3 regions of the Pseudomonas viciae genome follow, and region 3 is predicted to be linked to each of the others. Evidence: predicted binding sites of a transcription regulator. Region 3 holds the regulator's gene; each other region holds the start of a gene.

Region 1 (5,474 bases), 2.7 Mb from region 3:
TCAACCAGGCCGATCGCCTGGCCCAGCAAAAAGGTGATCAGTTCATTTCCAGCGAGCTGGTGCTGCTCGCCGCCATGGATGAGAACAGCAAGCTTGGCAAATTGTTGCTCGGCCAGGGCGTCAGCAAGAAAGCCCTGGAAAACGCCATCAACAACCTGCGTGGCGGCGAAGCGGTCAACGACGCCAATCACGAGGAGTCCCGTCAGGCGCTGGACAAATACACCGTCGACCTGACCAAGCGCGCCGAGGAAGGCAAGCTCGACCCGGTGATTGGCCGCGACGACGAAATCCGCCGCACGATCCAGGTGCTGCAACGCCGTACCAAGAACAACCCGGTGCTGATCGGTGAGCCTGGTGTGGGTAAAACCGCCATCGCCGAAGGCCTGGCCCAGCGCATCATCAACGGCGAGGTGCCGGACGGCCTCAAGGGCAAGCGGCTGCTGTCCCTGGATATGGGCGCGTTGATCGCCGGCGCCAAGTACCGTGGTGAGTTCGAAGAGCGGCTCAAGTCCCTGCTCAATGAACTGTCGAAGCAGGAAGGACAGATCATTCTGTTCATCGACGAATTGCACACCATGGTCGGCGCGGGCAAGGGTGAGGGTTCGATGGACGCCGGCAACATGCTCAAGCCGGCGCTGGCCCGTGGCGAGTTGCACTGCGTTGGTGCGACCACGCTCAACGAGTACCGCCAATACATAGAGAAGGACGCGGCGCTGGAGCGGCGCTTCCAGAAAGTGCTGGTGGAAGAGCCCAGCGAAGAAGACACCATTGCCATCCTGCGTGGCCTTAAAGAACGCTATGAAGTTCACCACAAGGTGGCGATCACCGATGGCGCGATTATCGCGGCGGCCAAGCTCAGCCACCGTTACATCACCGACCGTCAGTTGCCGGACAAGGCCATCGACCTGATCGACGAAGCTGCCAGCCGCATCCGCATGGAAATCGATTCCAAGCCCGAAGTGCTGGATCGTCTGGAACGGCGCCTGATCCAGCTCAAGGTCGAATCCCAGGCCCTGAAGAAAGAAAGCGACGAAGCGGCGAAGAAACGCCTGGAAAGGTTGCAGGAAGAAATCGTTCGTCACGAGCGGGAGTATTCCGACCTTGAGGAAATCTGGAACTCGGAGAAAGCCGAAGTCCAGGGTTCGGCGCAAATCCAGCAGAAAATCGAACAGTCCCGCCAGGAACTGGAAGCGGCCCGCCGCAAAGGTGACCTCAACCGCATGGCCGAGCTGCAGTACGGGGTGATCCCGGACCTGGAGCGCAGCCTGCAAATGGTCGACCAGCACGGCAAGAGCGAAAACCAGTTGCTGCGCAGCAAGGTCACTGAAGAAGAGATTGCCGAGGTGGTCTCCAAGTGGACCGGCATTCCAGTGTCGAAAATGCTCGAAGGCGAGCGCGACAAGCTGCTGAAGATGGAAAGCCTGCTGCACCAGCGCGTGATTGGCCAGGAAGAAGCGGTGGTGGCGGTGTCCAATGCCGTACGCCGTTCCCGTGCCGGGCTGTCGGACCCCAATCGTCCGAGCGGTTCGTTCATGTTCCTCGGCCCGACCGGTGTCGGTAAAACCGAGTTGTGCAAGGCGCTGGCCGAGTTTCTCTTCGACACCGAAGAGGCCATGGTGCGCATCGACATGTCCGAGTTCATGGAGAAGCACTCCGTGGCGCGGCTGATCGGTGCGCCACCGGGCTATGTCGGCTATGAAGAGGGCGGTTACCTGACTGAGGCTGTGCGGCGCAAGCCGTACTCGGTGATCCTGCTCGATGAGGTCGAGAAGGCCCATCCGGATGTGTTCAACATTTTGCTGCAAGTGCTGGAGGATGGCCGCCTGACCGACAGCCACGGGCGCACGGTGGACTTCCGCAACACCGTGATCGTGATGACCTCCAACCTGGGCTCGGCGCAGATCCAGGAGCTGGTCGGTGATCGCGAGGCGCAACGCGCTGCGGTGATGGATGCGATTTCCACCCACTTCCGGCCGGAGTTCATCAACCGGGTCGACGAAGTGGTGATCTTCGAGCCGTTGGCCCGTGATCAGATCGCCGGCATCACTGAGATCCAGTTGGGTCGCCTGCGCAGCCGCCTTACCGAACGGGAGCTGAAGCTGCAGTTGAGCAGCGAGGCCTTGGACAAGTTGATCGCAGTGGGTTACGACCCGGTCTATGGCGCACGGCCGCTGAAGCGGGCGATCCAGCGCTGGATCGAAAACCCGCTGGCGCAGTTGATTCTGTCGGGTCGCTTCATGCCAGGCGAAACCGTGACGGGCACTGTGGAGAACGATGAAATCGTCTTCAACTGAAAGCCAGCGTATCGGGTGATTGGAATGGCCTCGCACTGCGAGGCCATTTTTTTCATCAGGCCGTTGAACTCAAAGGAAAAGGCTTGTAAAGTGCGCCCCGCAGTACGTCACCCCCAAGGGGCACTTCTCGGTGAGAAGAAACCCAAAATAAGTTGCAAATCATTGTCTTGAAAGCAATTTAAGGGGTTGACAGAGGTTTTTAAGATTGTAGAATAGCGCGCCTCAGACACACGAACGCAGCGATGCGTAAGGGTAGAAGAGGTTGAAGCTAGCTTCAACGTTGTAACTTGAAATATCAGTTCCGTGATAGCTCAGTCGGTAGAGCAAATGACTGTTAATCATTGGGTCCCAGGTTCGAGTCCTGGTCACGGAGCCATTTCAATCGGGGTATAGCGCAGTCCGGTAGCGCGCCTGCTTTGGGAGCAGGATGTCAGGAGTTCGAATCCCCTTACCCCGACCATTTTTGGGTCGTTAGCTCAGTTGGTAGAGCAGTTGGCTTTTAACCAATTGGTCGTAGGTTCGAATCCCACACGACCCACCATTTTTGAAACCAGCTCGCTGGAATCGAATCTTAAGATCAGAGGCCAAAAGCGCTGATCGAGAAGGCGACTTGCGAAGGTCGCCTTTTTTTTACCGGGGTATAGCGCAGTCCGGTAGCGCGCCTGCTTTGGGAGCAGGATGTCAGGAGTTCGAATCCCCTTACCCCGACCATACTAAAAATCCTCGTATCGAAAGATACGGGGATTTTTTTTGCCTGCGAAAAAGCAAACAGTGTTAAGTCATCGTACAAGTTGCCGATAACCCGCCAACAGGGGCATGGCCCCATCTCAGGCCAACAATAAAAAAGGCGCTCCCTATGGTTCTTCGTCAACTGAATATCGCCCCCCGTGCCGCATTGGGTTTCGCTTTGATCGCCGTACTGGTGGCGTTGCTCGGGGTGTTTGCGCTGGGACAGATGTCGAGTATCCGTGACAGTGAAGTCGCGGTAGAAACCCAGTGGCTGCCCAGTATTCGCGGCGGTGACGAGATCCGTGAATGGATGTTGCGCATTCGCACGATTTCCCTGCGCATGGCCCTGGACCAGGATCCGAAGAATATCCCGGTGTACCGTGGGCAAATGGACACCCGCGACAAAGAGCTGAGCGAAAAAATCGCCAGTTACGAAAAGCTCGTCGTCACGCCTGAAGGCAAGGCGCTTTATGAGCAGTTCAAGCAAACTTTCGCCGCTTACCGCACGGGCATCGCCCAATCCTTCGTCCTGGCAGAGCAGGGGCGTCGAGACGAGCTGATCAAGCTGCTGCTGGTGGACATGAAGACCGTGGTGGACGGTTCCGGCAAACAACTCAACGACCTGGCGGAACTGTTCTCCAAACAAGTCTCCATCGAGAGCCAGAAGTCCCAGGAGCACTACGTCAATTCCCGGATGATCGTCAGCCTGTTCATTGTGCTCGCCGCCCTGGCGACGGTGGCCCTGGCGATGTTGCTCACCCGCAGTATCGTCAAGCCTTTGGGCGAGGCGTTGAATGCCGCAGAGAACGTCGCCCGAGGCGACCTGACCCGACCGATCCAGGCCCACGGCAGCGACGAAGTGAGCCGCTTGCTCAAGGCGTTGGCGACCATGCAGCAGAACTTGCGTGAAACCCTGCAGGGCATCAGCGGCTCGGCTACACAGTTGGCGACCGCCGCCGATGAGCTGAACGCCGTCACCCTCGACAGCACCCACAGCCTGCAACAGCAGAATAACGAAATTGAACAGGCCGCCACCGCCGTCACCGAGATGACCACTGCCGTGGAGGAAGTCGCGCGCAATGCCGTTTCCACCTCCGATGCCACGCGTCAGTCCAGTGAATCGGCGTCCCTTGGGCAGCAGCGGGTCAGCGACACGGTCGACGCCATTGGTGCCCTGGCCAGCGATGTGCAGGTGACGGGTGGCCTGGTGCAGTCCTTGGCCAATCAATCACAGGATATCGGCAAGGTCCTGGATGTGATCCGGGCCATCGCCGAGCAGACCAACCTGCTGGCCCTCAACGCGGCCATCGAGGCGGCCCGGGCCGGCGAAAGCGGTCGTGGGTTTGCGGTGGTGGCCGATGAGGTGCGGGCGCTGGCTTACCGCACGCAGCAATCGACCCAGGAAATCGAGCAGATGGTCCAGGGCATGCGCAGCGGCGCCACCCAGGCGCTGGACTCCATGCAGGCCAGCTCCAGCCGCGCCGCCAGCACCCTGGCGATGGCGGAGCGGGCGGGGGAGGCGCTACAGACCATCACGGCGTCGGTCAACGAGATTCACGAACGCAACCTGGTGATCGCCAGCGCCGCCGAAGAACAGGCACAAGTGGCCCGTGAGGTTGATCGCAATCTGGTGAACATTCGGGATTTGTCGGTGCGCTCGGCCACCGGCGCGGATCAGACCAGCGCGTCCAGCCATGAGTTGTCGCAACTGGCGAATTCGTTGCGCACTATGGTGCAGCGGTTTCAGGTTTGATTGATGGATAGCTCGGACAGAGATTCTGTCCGAGCTTAAGTATTGATTGTGCCGCCGTCATCGCGAGCAAGCTCGCTCCCACAGTTGATCGCGGTCACCCTGTGGGAGCGAGCTTGCTCGCGATTGCGGTAGATCATTCAGTGTCAATGTTGCTGATACACCGCAGTCGTCAGCGGTTCGCCCTCAGTGCAACTTCAGCCGAGGCTCGGTCCCACGCCCAATCTTGCTGCCCAGCATCAGCATCGCTGTGCGAAACATGCCATACAGCGCCATCTGGTGCATGCGGTACAGCGACACGTAGAACATCCGCGCCAGCCAGCCTTCGAGCATCACGCTGCCGGTCAGGTTGCCCATCAGGTTGCCTACCGCCGAGAAGCGCGACAGCGAGATCAGCGAGCCGTAGTCGGTGTATTTGTATTCGGGCAGTGCCTTGCCTTCGATCCGCAGTTTCAACGACTTGGCGAGCAGCGATGCCTGCTGGTGGGCTGCCTGGGCACGAGGTGGAACATTGCGGTCGCTGCCTGGTTGCGGGCAGGCGGCGCAGTCGCCAAAGGCGAAAATGTTTTCATCGCGGGTGGTTTGCAGCGTCGGCAACACTTGCAATTGGTTGATTCGGTTGGTCTCCAGGCCGTCGATGTCCTTGAGGAAATCCGGTGCGCGAATCCCGGCGGCCCAGACTTTCAGGCTCGCGTCGATGA
Region 2 (5,474 bases), 3.2 Mb from region 3:
CCTTTCCTGGATGACCAGGACCGTGAATATTATCTGTGGTTTTTGATCAGCTTTCCGTTTTATCTGCTGTTGCTTTTTTTCATCACACTCAACTTCAACTATCGCTCGTTATATTCACCGTCAGATTTTCGCAAGAGCAAACACTTCATAAAGACCATGGATGACTCGACCTGCCGTCATAGACGAGTGTTACGTCGGGCCGATAAAGTCAAAAAATCAGTCATGCGCGGTCATCGGCGCAAACACGATCCACAACGGTTCATTTTTCTGCTGTTCAGCCCATCGGGAGAGCTGATTGCAGTGTATCGGGCCAAACCCTTGAAGCCGGCTACGGGACACACTGAAATTGTTCTGTACGTCATGCACAGCCGCGACAACGCAGACGGTGTACCGGACAGGCAGGAGGGGTGAGCGCTCAAGGAATAGCGCTGCACAACAGGAGGGAGCCACAAACAAAAACGGCCTGCTCATGGCAGGCCGTTTTCATATCGCCAGGGTCAGAACAGCTTGCGACCCTTGTTCGCCGCAATACGCATGCGCAGGGCGTTGAGCTTGATGAAACCGGCTGCGTCGGCCTGGTTGTAAGCGCCACCGTCTTCTTCGAAGGTCGCGATGTTGGCATCGAACAACGACTCATCGGACTTGCGACCGGTAACGATCACGTTGCCTTTGTACAGCTTCAGGCGTACCACACCGTTCACGTGGGCCTGGGAGGCGTCGATCATCTGCTGCAGCATCAGACGCTCAGGGCTCCACCAGTAACCGGTGTAGATCAGGCTGGCGTACTTGGGCATCAGCTCGTCTTTAAGGTGAGCCACTTCGCGGTCCAGGGTGATCGATTCGATCGCCCGGTGAGCGCGCAGCATGATGGTGCCGCCCGGGGTTTCGTAGCAACCACGGGACTTCATGCCGACATAGCGGTTCTCGACGATGTCCAGACGGCCGATGCCGTGTTCGCCACCGATGCGGTTCAGGGTCGCCAGCACGGTGGCCGGGCTCATTTCCACGCCGTCCAGGGCGACGATATCGCCGTTGCGATAGGTCAGTTCCAGGTATTGCGGGGTATCAGGAGCTTTCTCCGGGGAGACCGTCCAGCGCCACATGTCTTCTTCGTGCTCGGTCCAGGTGTCTTCCAGCACGCCGCCTTCATAGGAGATGTGCAGCAGGTTGGCATCCATCGAGTACGGGGATTTCTTCTTGCCGTGACGCTCGATCGGGATCGCGTGCTTCTCGGCGTAGTCCATCAGCTTTTCACGGGACAGCAAGTCCCACTCACGCCAAGGGGCGATGACTTTCACGCCCGGCTTGAGAGCATAGGCGCCCAGCTCGAAACGCACCTGGTCGTTGCCTTTGCCGGTGGCGCCATGGGAAATGGCGTCGGCGCCGGTTTCATTGGCGATTTCGATCAGGCGCTTGGCGATCAACGGACGGGCGATAGACGTACCCAGCAGGTACTCGCCTTCGTAAACGGTGTTGGCGCGGAACATCGGGAACACGAAGTCGCGGACGAACTCTTCGCGCAGGTCATCGATGTAGATCTCTTTGACGCCCATGGCCTGAGCCTTGGCGCGTGCAGGTTCGACTTCTTCGCCCTGCCCCAGGTCTGCGGTGAAGGTCACCACTTCGCAGTTATAAGTGTCCTGCAGCCACTTGAGGATCACCGAAGTGTCCAGGCCGCCGGAATACGCCAGAACGACCTTGTTTACGTCCGCCATGCCATCACTCCACGGGTTGTACGGAAAGCCGGGAAGTCTAACGTCCAATGCGGATAATTTACAGGGGCGCGACAGCTTATGACGACGAAGCGACAGATTATGTCGACCGCGCGACGATCAACCCGGGATCAGGACGTCCGCGCAGCGGCGGGAGCGGCCGTAGGGATCGGTGCCTTGGCCGGAGCGGCGGCCGGCGCCGGGACCTTGGCTGGAGCCACAGCGGGCGCTGGCTGCGGTGCGGGTGCCGGTGCTTCAACCGGCGCCCCACGCTCCAGGCGCACGACCACGCGACGGTTCTTGGCCCGGTTGGCGGCGTTGGTATTGGACACCAGGGGATAACGCTCGCCATGGAACCGCAGGGTGATCTGTGACTCCTGGAAACCATTGGCCTTGAAGAAGTCCTGGACCGCCAGGGCGCGGCGACGCGACAGTTCACGGTTGGTCAGACGGTTGCCGCTATTGTCAGAGTGACCGTCGAGCTCGACACGATTAACGCTCGGGTCGGCCTTGATGAAGTCGAGCATCACCTGCAACTGGGCCTTGGCCTGAGCATCGAGCTCGACCCCTTCGCCGGGGAAACCGATCTGGGTTTGCTTGATCTGCTCGAAATTCTTCGGTAACAGTTTCGCCACGCAGCCTTGATAGTCACTGAAGGCCTTATTGAAGCGCACCGGCAACAATCGGACTTCCGAGACCCGCCCGTCCTCGGTGTTGCGTCGCACCACAGGGCTGCGCCCGTCCATCAGCCCACTGATCAAGCGACCTGCCTGGATCTGGGAGCTGTTGAACAAGACATCGCCACTGCCAATCCTGACCGAGCCCAGGTTGATGTCGCCGCGCCCCGGTTGCCATGGCGCCGCAGCCGCCAGCAAGGTCGCCGAACCGCCACCGAGCATCGGGTTATAGGCCTTGAGCCTGAATGTGGCCTGCTCGCCCGCCCGACGCACGAACTCGCCGCTGCCGAAATCGGTGATCGGCTGGCTCAGCCGACACTCGAACTTGTCGCCTTCGACCGTCCACTCAATGCTCTCCAGACGGGTCTGGAAAGTGAGCGCCATGGCGGGAAGGCTGGCAAACACACTGAGCAAGGCTAGATAACGCTGGCGCACGGGAGGCTCCACTGACTTTTATACAAAGATCGACACATGCCGAGGGCATGACGCCTGTCCGGGGCACTGCACGGATTCGTGGCACACCTGTAGGAGCTATCGGTAAGTTGCGGCAGAACTTGATAGCGGGTGCCTGAATCGGTCTTTTCCGGTAGCATTCCCCAGAGTTTGACCCGCCTGGAAGCCCCCCAATGTCCGACCGCCTGACCCTGCTGCGTCCCGACGACTGGCATATTCATCTTCGCGATGGTGCTGTGTTGACCCATACCGTCGCCGATGTCGCGCGCACCTTCGGGCGCGCAATCATCATGCCTAACCTGGTTCCGCCCGTGCGCAACGCCACCGAGGCCGACGGCTACCGCCAGCGTATCCTCGCCGCACGCCCGGCCGGCAGCCGCTTCGAACCGCTGATGGTGCTTTACCTCACCGATCGCACCCAGCCCGAAGAGATCCGCGACGCCAAGGCCAGTGGCTTTGTGCACGCCGCCAAGCTGTATCCGGCCGGCGCCACCACTAACTCTGATTCCGGCGTCACCAGCATCGACAAGATTTTCCCGGCGCTGGAGGCCATGGCCGAAGTCGGGATGCCGTTGTTGATCCATGGTGAAGTCACCCGGGGCGACGTCGACGTGTTCGACCGCGAGAAAATCTTCATCGACGAGCACATGCGCCGCGTCGTGGAGCGTTTCCCGACACTCAAGGTGGTGTTCGAACACATCACCACCGGTGATGCCGTGCAGTTCGTCAACGAGGCCCCGGCCAACGTTGGCGCGACCATTACCGCCCATCACCTGCTGTACAACCGCAACCACATGCTGGTGGGCGGGATCCGGCCGCACTTCTATTGCCTGCCGATCCTCAAGCGCAACACTCACCAGGAAGCTCTGCTCGACGCCGCCACCAGCGGCAGCGCCAAGTTTTTCCTCGGCACGGACTCGGCGCCCCACGCCCGCCATGCCAAGGAAGCCGCCTGCGGTTGCGCCGGCTGCTACACCGCCTATGCCGCCATCGAGATGTACGCCGAGGCGTTCGAGCAGCGCAATGCGCTGGACAAGCTCGAAGGCTTCGCCAGCCTGCACGGCCCGCAGTTCTATGGCCTGCCCGTGAACACCGATCGTATTACCCTGGTCCGCGACGAATGGACCGCCCCCGCCAGCCTGCCCTTCGGCGAGCTGACTGTCATCCCGCTGCGCGCCGGTGAAAAACTGCGCTGGCGCCTGCTGGAGGAAAACGCGTGAGTGAAGATCATTTCGACGACGAACAGGACGGCAATGGTGGTTCGGGCGGTGCTCGCCACCCCATGGCCGCCCGGTTCCGGGGTTATCTGCCGGTCGTCGTCGACGTAGAAACCGGTGGTTTCAATTCCGCCACCGACGCCTTGCTGGAAATCGCCGCGACCACCATCGGCATGGACGAAAAAGGCTTTGTGTTCCCTGACCACACCTATTTCTTCCGCGTCGAACCGTTCGAAGGCGCCAACATTGAAGCCGCAGCCCTGGAATTCACCGGGATCAAGCTCGATCACCCATTGCGCATGGCGGTGAGTGAAGAGACCGCCCTGACCGACATTTTCCGTGGCGTGCGCAAGGCGCTGAAGGCCAACGGTTGCAAGCGAGCGATCCTGGTCGGCCATAACAGCAGCTTCGACCTGGGTTTCCTCAACGCCGCCGTCGCGCGCATGGACATGAAGCGCAACCCGTTCCACCCATTCTCCAGCTTCGACACGGCAACCCTGGCTGGCCTGGCGTATGGCCAGACCGTACTGGCCAAGGCCTGCCAGGCGGCCGACATCGATTTTGATGGCCGTGAAGCCCACTCGGCCCGTTACGACACCGAGAAAACGGCGGAGCTGTTCTGCGGCATCGTCAACCGCTGGAAACAGATGGGTGGCTGGCAGGATTTCGACGACTGACATCGGCCTGGCTCCCTCGCCACGGGATCCATGCTCCGCCTAGAAACACCCATAAAAAAACCGGCCCTATCGAGGGCCGGTTTTTTATGCCTGTTGCGCTTACAGCTTGTCGCTGTGCTCGCCCAGGTAAGCGGCAACGCCTTCAGGGGATGCAGTCATACCCTTGTCGCCTTTCTTCCAGTTGGCCGGGCAGACTTCGCCGTGCTCTTCGTGGAATTGCAGCGCGTCGACCAGACGGATCAGCTCTTCCATGTTACGGCCCAGCGGCAGGTCGTTGATGATCTGCGAACGGACAACGCCTTTGTCGTCGATCAGGAACGCGCCACGGAAAGCCACGCCGCCTTCGGACTCAACGTCGTAGGCCTTGGCGATTTCGTGCTTCATGTCGGCAGCCATGGTGTATTTCACCTGACCGATACCGCCAGCGTTGATAGCCGTGTTGCGCCAGGCGTTGTGGGTGAAATGCGAGTCGATCGAAACAGCAACCACTTCAACGTTGCGGGCCTTGAAGTCGTCCATGCGGTGATCCAGTGCGATCAGCTCGGACGGGCAGACGAAGGTGAAGTCCAGCGGGTAGAAGAACACCAGGCCGTATTTGCCTTTGATGGCCGAGGACAGGGTGAAGCTGTCGACGATTTCGCCGTTGCCGAGCACGGCCGGGACGGTGAAGTCAGGGGCTTGTTTGCCTACGAGTACGCTCATTGGATATCTCCTGGTGTAGTAACGTGAAAAACAAGG
Region 3 (5,474 bases):
GATATTGCTCAATAGTCTGCAGAAGGCAGGACAAGGCTCGGAAGAGGGCGTTCTGCTGGAGCCAAGCATGGCCGAGAAGCTGCAGCGTTCGTTGATTGATGCAGCCCAGCGGCAGGAGATGCAAGGCCAACCAGTGATCCTGCTGGTGGCCGGTCCGATTCGCGCGATGCTCTCGCGATTCGGTCGCCTCGCGGTCCCGGGGCTGCATGTGCTGGCGTACCAGGAAATACCGGACAACAAGCAAGTGACCATCGTTGCGACAGTAGGGCCCAACGGCTGAGGTAGTGGTTTATGCAAGTGAAGCGTTTTTTCGCCGCCGATATGCGTCAGGCCATGAAGCTGGTTCGTGACGAGCTGGGCGCTGAAGCAGCCATCATTGGCAATCGCCGGATCGCTGGCGGTGTCGAGTTAACGGCTGCCCTGGATTACAAGTTGTCGGCGCTGGCCCCACGCGTTCCGAACATGGAACTCGAGGATGAGCTGCGTAAGACTCAGTCGCGCATCGCCAGCGCCCAGGCCGAATTGAGCCTGCGCAGTAGCGAAGGCGAAGGTGTCGCAGGCAGCAATCGTCAATTGTTCGCCGGTCAGCCGCTCACCGCCGGCCTGCCGTTGACCGCGGCCGAGCCGCTGGTCGAGCAGGCCCAGGCCGAGCCGCGTCGTCCGGCCCCGGCCCCGGCGCAGGCCGCGCCAGCCAGGGGTGTTGACCCGCGTGCCCTGGACTCGATGCGCTTTGAACTCAACAGCCTGCGTGAACTGATGGAGGTTCAGCTCGGCTCCCTGGCCTGGAACCAGCTGCAAGGCAGCCGTCCGGCCCAGGCCAACCTCTGGCGTCGCCTGCAACGCATCGGCTTGTCCGGCCCGTTGTCCCGTGACCTGCTGGCGCTGATCAACGGTATCGAAGAGCCTCGCCAGGCCTGGCGCATGTTGCTGGCACACTTGGCGCGGATGATCGTCACGCCGGAAGTCGAGCCGCTGGAAGAGGGCGGGGTGATTGCGATGGTCGGCCCTGCCGGCATGGGCAAGACCACCACCCTGGCCAAGCTCGCCGCCCGTTATGTACTCAAGTACGGCGCCCAGAGCATCGCCCTGGTGAGCATGGACAGTTTCCGCATCGGCGCCCAGGAACAACTCAAGACCCTGGGCCGGATCCTCAATGTGTCGGTGACCCATGTGGATCCGGGCCAGTCCCTGGTCCAGGCGCTGGAACCGCTGCTGCGCAAACGCGTCGTGCTGATCGACACCGCCGGCCTGCAAGCCAGCGATCCGGCCCTGCGCATGCAGCTCGAAAGCCTGGCCGGGCGCGGTATCAAGTCAAAAAATTATCTCGTGTTGGCAACCACTAGCCAAAAGCAGGTTCTAACCGCCGCGTACCACAGCTACAAACGCTGCGGGCTGGCCGGCTGCATCCTGACTAAGCTGGACGAAACGGCAAGCCTGGGCGAGGTGCTGAGCCTGGCGATCGGTCATGAATTACCGGTGGCCTACCTGACCGACGGACCGCGGATCCCGGATGATTTGCATCTGCCGCGCCGTCATCAACTGGTCAGTCGTGCCGTGAGTGTGCAAATGCAGGAAGAACCCAGCGAAGAAGCCATGGCTGATATGTTCGCTGATATCTACCACAGCCCGACCAAGCAGGTCGGCTGAGGTAATCATGAATATTTTTTGTACCTACATCGATGGTCTGCCATGCATTGTTCCGAATGGGAACGCGCAGCCAGTAATGTGGCCTCCGTCTAAGTAAGACAAGGTAAAGAACGAACATGGGCAGCATGCATCCCGTACAGGTGATCGCGGTGACCGGCGGCAAAGGTGGCGTCGGGAAGACTAACGTGTCAGTGAACTTGTCCCTGGCTCTGGCAGAGCTTGGCCGACGGGTCATGCTGCTGGACGCCGACCTGGGCCTGGCGAACGTCGATGTGCTGCTGGGGCTCACGCCCAAACGCACGCTGGCGGACGTGATTGAAGGCCGCTGCGAACTGCGCGACGTGCTGCTGCAGGGGCCCGGCGGGATTCGTATCGTGCCGGCTGCCTCCGGCACCCAGAGCATGGTTCACCTGACCCCGGCCCAGCACGCGGGCCTGATCCAGGCCTTCAGCGACATCGGTGATAACCTCGATGTGCTGGTGATCGACACCGCTGCCGGTATCGGTGACTCGGTGGTCAGTTTCGTCCGCGCTGCCCAGGAAGTGCTCCTGGTGGTCTGCGACGAACCGACGTCCATCACCGACGCCTATGCCCTGATCAAGTTATTGAACCGTGACTACGGCATGAACCGCTTCCGTGTCCTGGCCAACATGGCCCAGAGCCCGCAGGAAGGTCGCAACCTGTTCGCCAAGTTGACAAAGGTCACGGATCGTTTCCTGGACGTCGCCCTACAATACGTCGGCGCTGTGCCCTACGACGAAAGCGTACGCAAGGCTGTCCAGAAGCAACGTGCGGTTTATGAAGCCTTTCCCCGTTCCAAATGTGCGCTGGCGTTCAAGGCTATCGCCCAGAAGGTTGATACCTGGCCACTGCCGGCCAACCCTCGCGGGCACCTGGAGTTTTTCGTCGAGCGTCTCGTGCAACAAACAGCAGGGCCCGTGCTATGACAGCCAGCGGTTACAACCATCTCTATAAAAAATCGGCACGGGACGCCCAATACGAACTGATCGAGCGTTACGCGCCACTGGTCAAGCGTATCGCCTACCACTTGCTGGCGCGGTTGCCGGCCAGTGTCCAGGTTGAGGACTTGATCCAGGCAGGCATGATCGGCCTGCTCGAAGTGTCGAACAAATACGACGCGAGCAAAGGCGCCAGTTTCGAAACGTATGCCGGTATTCGCATTCGTGGGGCGATGCTCGATGAGGTCCGCAAGGGCGATTGGGCACCGCGTTCGGTGCATCGCAACACCCGCATGGTCAGTGACGCGATCCGCGCTATTGAAGCTAAAACCGGGCGAGACGCTAAAGATCACGAGGTTGCGGCCGAACTCCAATTGAGTCTCGATGATTATTACGGGATTTTGAACGACACCTTGGGCAGCCGCCTGTTCAGTTTCGACGACCTGCTGCAGGACGGCGAACACGAAGGGCTGCACGAGGACGGCGCGAGTGCTCACATGGAGCCATCGCGTGACCTGGAAGATGAGCGTTTCCAGAGCGCGCTGGCGGATGCGATTGCCAATTTGCCGGAGCGTGAGCGACTGGTCTTGGCGCTGTACTACGACGAAGAGCTGAACCTCAAGGAAATCGGTGAGGTCCTGGGGGTCAGCGAATCGCGGGTCAGCCAGTTACACAGCCAGTGCGCGGCCCGTTTGCGGGGGCGTTTGGGGGAGTGGCGAGCGCGCTGACAGCTGTGTGGGAGCATTGCGAACGAGCTGGTCTGGCATGCGCTGCGCCAGTCTCCAACCGTGGTGCTCCAGGCCGTTGTCGAGTGTTGTGCCGGATTGATTGAAATGGCGCGTTCAGGTGCTGGGCGCGTTTAAGACTGCTTGGAGGTCGAATTGGACAAGAACATGAAAATCCTCATCGTTGATGACTTCTCAACGATGCGGCGGATCATAAAAAACCTGTTGCGTGACCTTGGGTTCACCAACACGGTCGAGGCTGACGATGGCACTACTGCCATTCCGGTCCTCAACAGCGGGAGCATCGACTTTCTGGTGACTGACTGGAACATGCCCGGCATGACCGGTATCGACTTGCTGCGCCATGTACGCGCCGACGAAAAACTCAAGCACCTTCCGGTGCTGATGGTGACTGCCGAAGCCAAGCGCGAGCAGATCATCGAAGCGGCCCAAGCCGGTGTGAACGGCTATGTGGTCAAACCCTTCACGGCCCAGGCGTTGAAAGAGAAGATCGAAAAAATCTTCGAACGCATCGGTTAACGGCGCCACGGGGGAGCTATGGACAACGAATCTTCAATGGGCGACTTCGAATCGACCCTGAAAAAACATGCCCGCGAACTGGTCGACAGCCTTGAAAAAGGCCGCTTTGGCGATGCGGTTCAAATGATCCATGAGCTCAACCAGACCCGTGACCGAGGTCTGTATCAGGAAGTGGGCAAGCTCACGCGTGAATTGCACAGCGCAATTGTCAATTTCCAGATCGACCCGCACATGCCGCAGGCCGAGGAAGTCTCGCAGATCACCGACGCTACCGAGCGTCTGGGTTATGTGGTCAAGCTGACCGAGGCCGCAGCCAACCGCACCATGGACTTGGTGGAGAGCGCAACGCCGCTGGTCAATGGCCTGAGCGAAGAAGCCCAGGCCTTGAGCACCGATTGGGGCCGGTTCATGCGTCGCGAAGTCGGCGCTGAAGAGTTTCGGGAACTGGCCCGCCGGGTCGACGGTTTCCTGACGCGCAGCGGCACCGAGACCCGCGCCGTGGCAAGCAACCTCAACGACATTCTGCTGGCTCAGGACTATCAGGACTTGACCGGCCAAGTGATCAAGCGCGTGACCCAATTGGTCACCGAAGTTGAAAGCAATCTGCTCAAACTGGTGTTGATGGCCAGCCAGGTCGACCGCTTTGCAGGCATCGAACACGACCGTGAAGCGATACTTGCTGAAAAAGATCCACAAAAACATCTCTCGCAGGGTGAAGGTCCGCAGATTCATGCCGATAAAAGAGAAGACGTTATGTCCGGTCAGGACGATGTGGACGATTTGCTGTCCAGCCTTGGATTCTGAGTTTTAGCCCTGTTTTAGGAGCAGCCATTAATGAGCTTCGGCGCCGATGAAGAGATCCTTCAGGATTTCCTGGTTGAGGCCGGCGAGATTCTAGAGCAACTGTCTGAACAGCTGGTCGAGCTGGAAAGCCGACCAGATGATGCGGACTTGCTCAATGCAATTTTTCGCGGTTTCCACACTGTAAAAGGAGGCGCCGGCTTCCTCCAGCTCAATGAGTTGGTGGAGTGCTGCCACATTGCCGAAAACGTGTTCGACATCCTGCGCAAGGGTGAACGCCGCGTTGATTCGGAACTGATGGACGTGGTGCTCGAAGCGCTGGATGCGGTCAACGGCATGTTCAGTGAAGTGCGCGAGCGCTCGCCGATCACCGCTGCCACCCCTGAGTTGCTCGCCGCGCTGGCACGCCTGGCCGAGCCACAATCGGCTGACGAAGCCGCGCCGGTTGTCGAGGCGGTCGCTGAAGAACCGGTCGCCGAGGAATCGGGCGACATCACCGATAACGAATTTGAACAATTGCTGGACTCGCTGAACGCCGTCAAGGCTGAAGCCGCAGCCCCGGCAGTTCCCGCCCCCCCTGCGGCACCAAGCAGCGAGTCGACTGCCGCTGCCAGCGATGAAATCACTGACGACGAGTTCGAATCGTTGCTCGACCAGCTTCATGGCAAAGGCCAGTTCGCGCCCGATGCGGTTGTGCCTGCGCCAGCCGCGGCCGCCCCGAAAGCGGCGGGCGACAGCTCCGATATCACCGACGACGAATTCGAAGCCTTGCTCGATCAGTTGCATGGCAAGGGCACGTTTG

What was found. Region 3 encodes FliA, which starts transcription of late flagellar genes. Its sites were predicted from a motif close to CTAAAGTTTNNNNNNNNNNNGCCGNTAA; they were not measured.
Region 1: the regulator FliA is predicted to act here: its motif matches at 3,068-3,095, upstream of EPZ47_RS31035 (methyl-accepting chemotaxis protein).
Region 2: the regulator FliA is predicted to act here: its motif matches at 2,921-2,948, upstream of EPZ47_RS23220 (flagellar protein MotY).

Annotation. Positions count from the first base shown of each region.
Region 1 is NZ_CP035088.1:5,715,032-5,720,505, reverse strand. Features, by position in the region: gene clpB (ATP-dependent chaperone ClpB) at 1-2,294, shown strand, start outside; tRNA gene EPZ47_RS25385 (tRNA-Asn) at 2,595-2,670, shown strand; tRNA gene EPZ47_RS25380 (tRNA-Pro) at 2,678-2,754, shown strand; tRNA gene EPZ47_RS25375 (tRNA-Lys) at 2,760-2,835, shown strand; tRNA gene EPZ47_RS25370 (tRNA-Pro) at 2,929-3,005, shown strand; gene EPZ47_RS31035 (methyl-accepting chemotaxis protein) at 3,151-4,776, shown strand; gene EPZ47_RS25360 (NAD(P)/FAD-dependent oxidoreductase) at 4,960-5,474, opposite strand, start outside.
Region 2 is NZ_CP035088.1:5,252,046-5,257,519, forward strand. Features, by position in the region: gene EPZ47_RS30510 (hypothetical protein) at 1-411, shown strand, start outside; gene EPZ47_RS23215 (argininosuccinate synthase) at 498-1,715, opposite strand; gene EPZ47_RS23220 (flagellar protein MotY) at 1,844-2,824, opposite strand; gene pyrC (dihydroorotase) at 3,016-4,062, shown strand; gene rnt (ribonuclease T) at 4,059-4,736, shown strand; gene EPZ47_RS23235 (peroxiredoxin) at 4,836-5,438, opposite strand.
Region 3 is NZ_CP035088.1:1,765,541-1,771,014, forward strand. Features, by position in the region: gene flhA (flagellar biosynthesis protein FlhA) at 1-280, shown strand, start outside; gene flhF (flagellar biosynthesis GTPase FlhF) at 292-1,647, shown strand; gene fleN (flagellar synthesis regulator FleN) at 1,764-2,594, shown strand; gene fliA (RNA polymerase sigma factor FliA) at 2,591-3,334, shown strand; gene EPZ47_RS08115 (chemotaxis response regulator CheY) at 3,500-3,871, shown strand; gene EPZ47_RS08120 (protein phosphatase CheZ) at 3,890-4,675, shown strand; gene EPZ47_RS08125 (chemotaxis protein CheA) at 4,706-5,474, shown strand, end outside.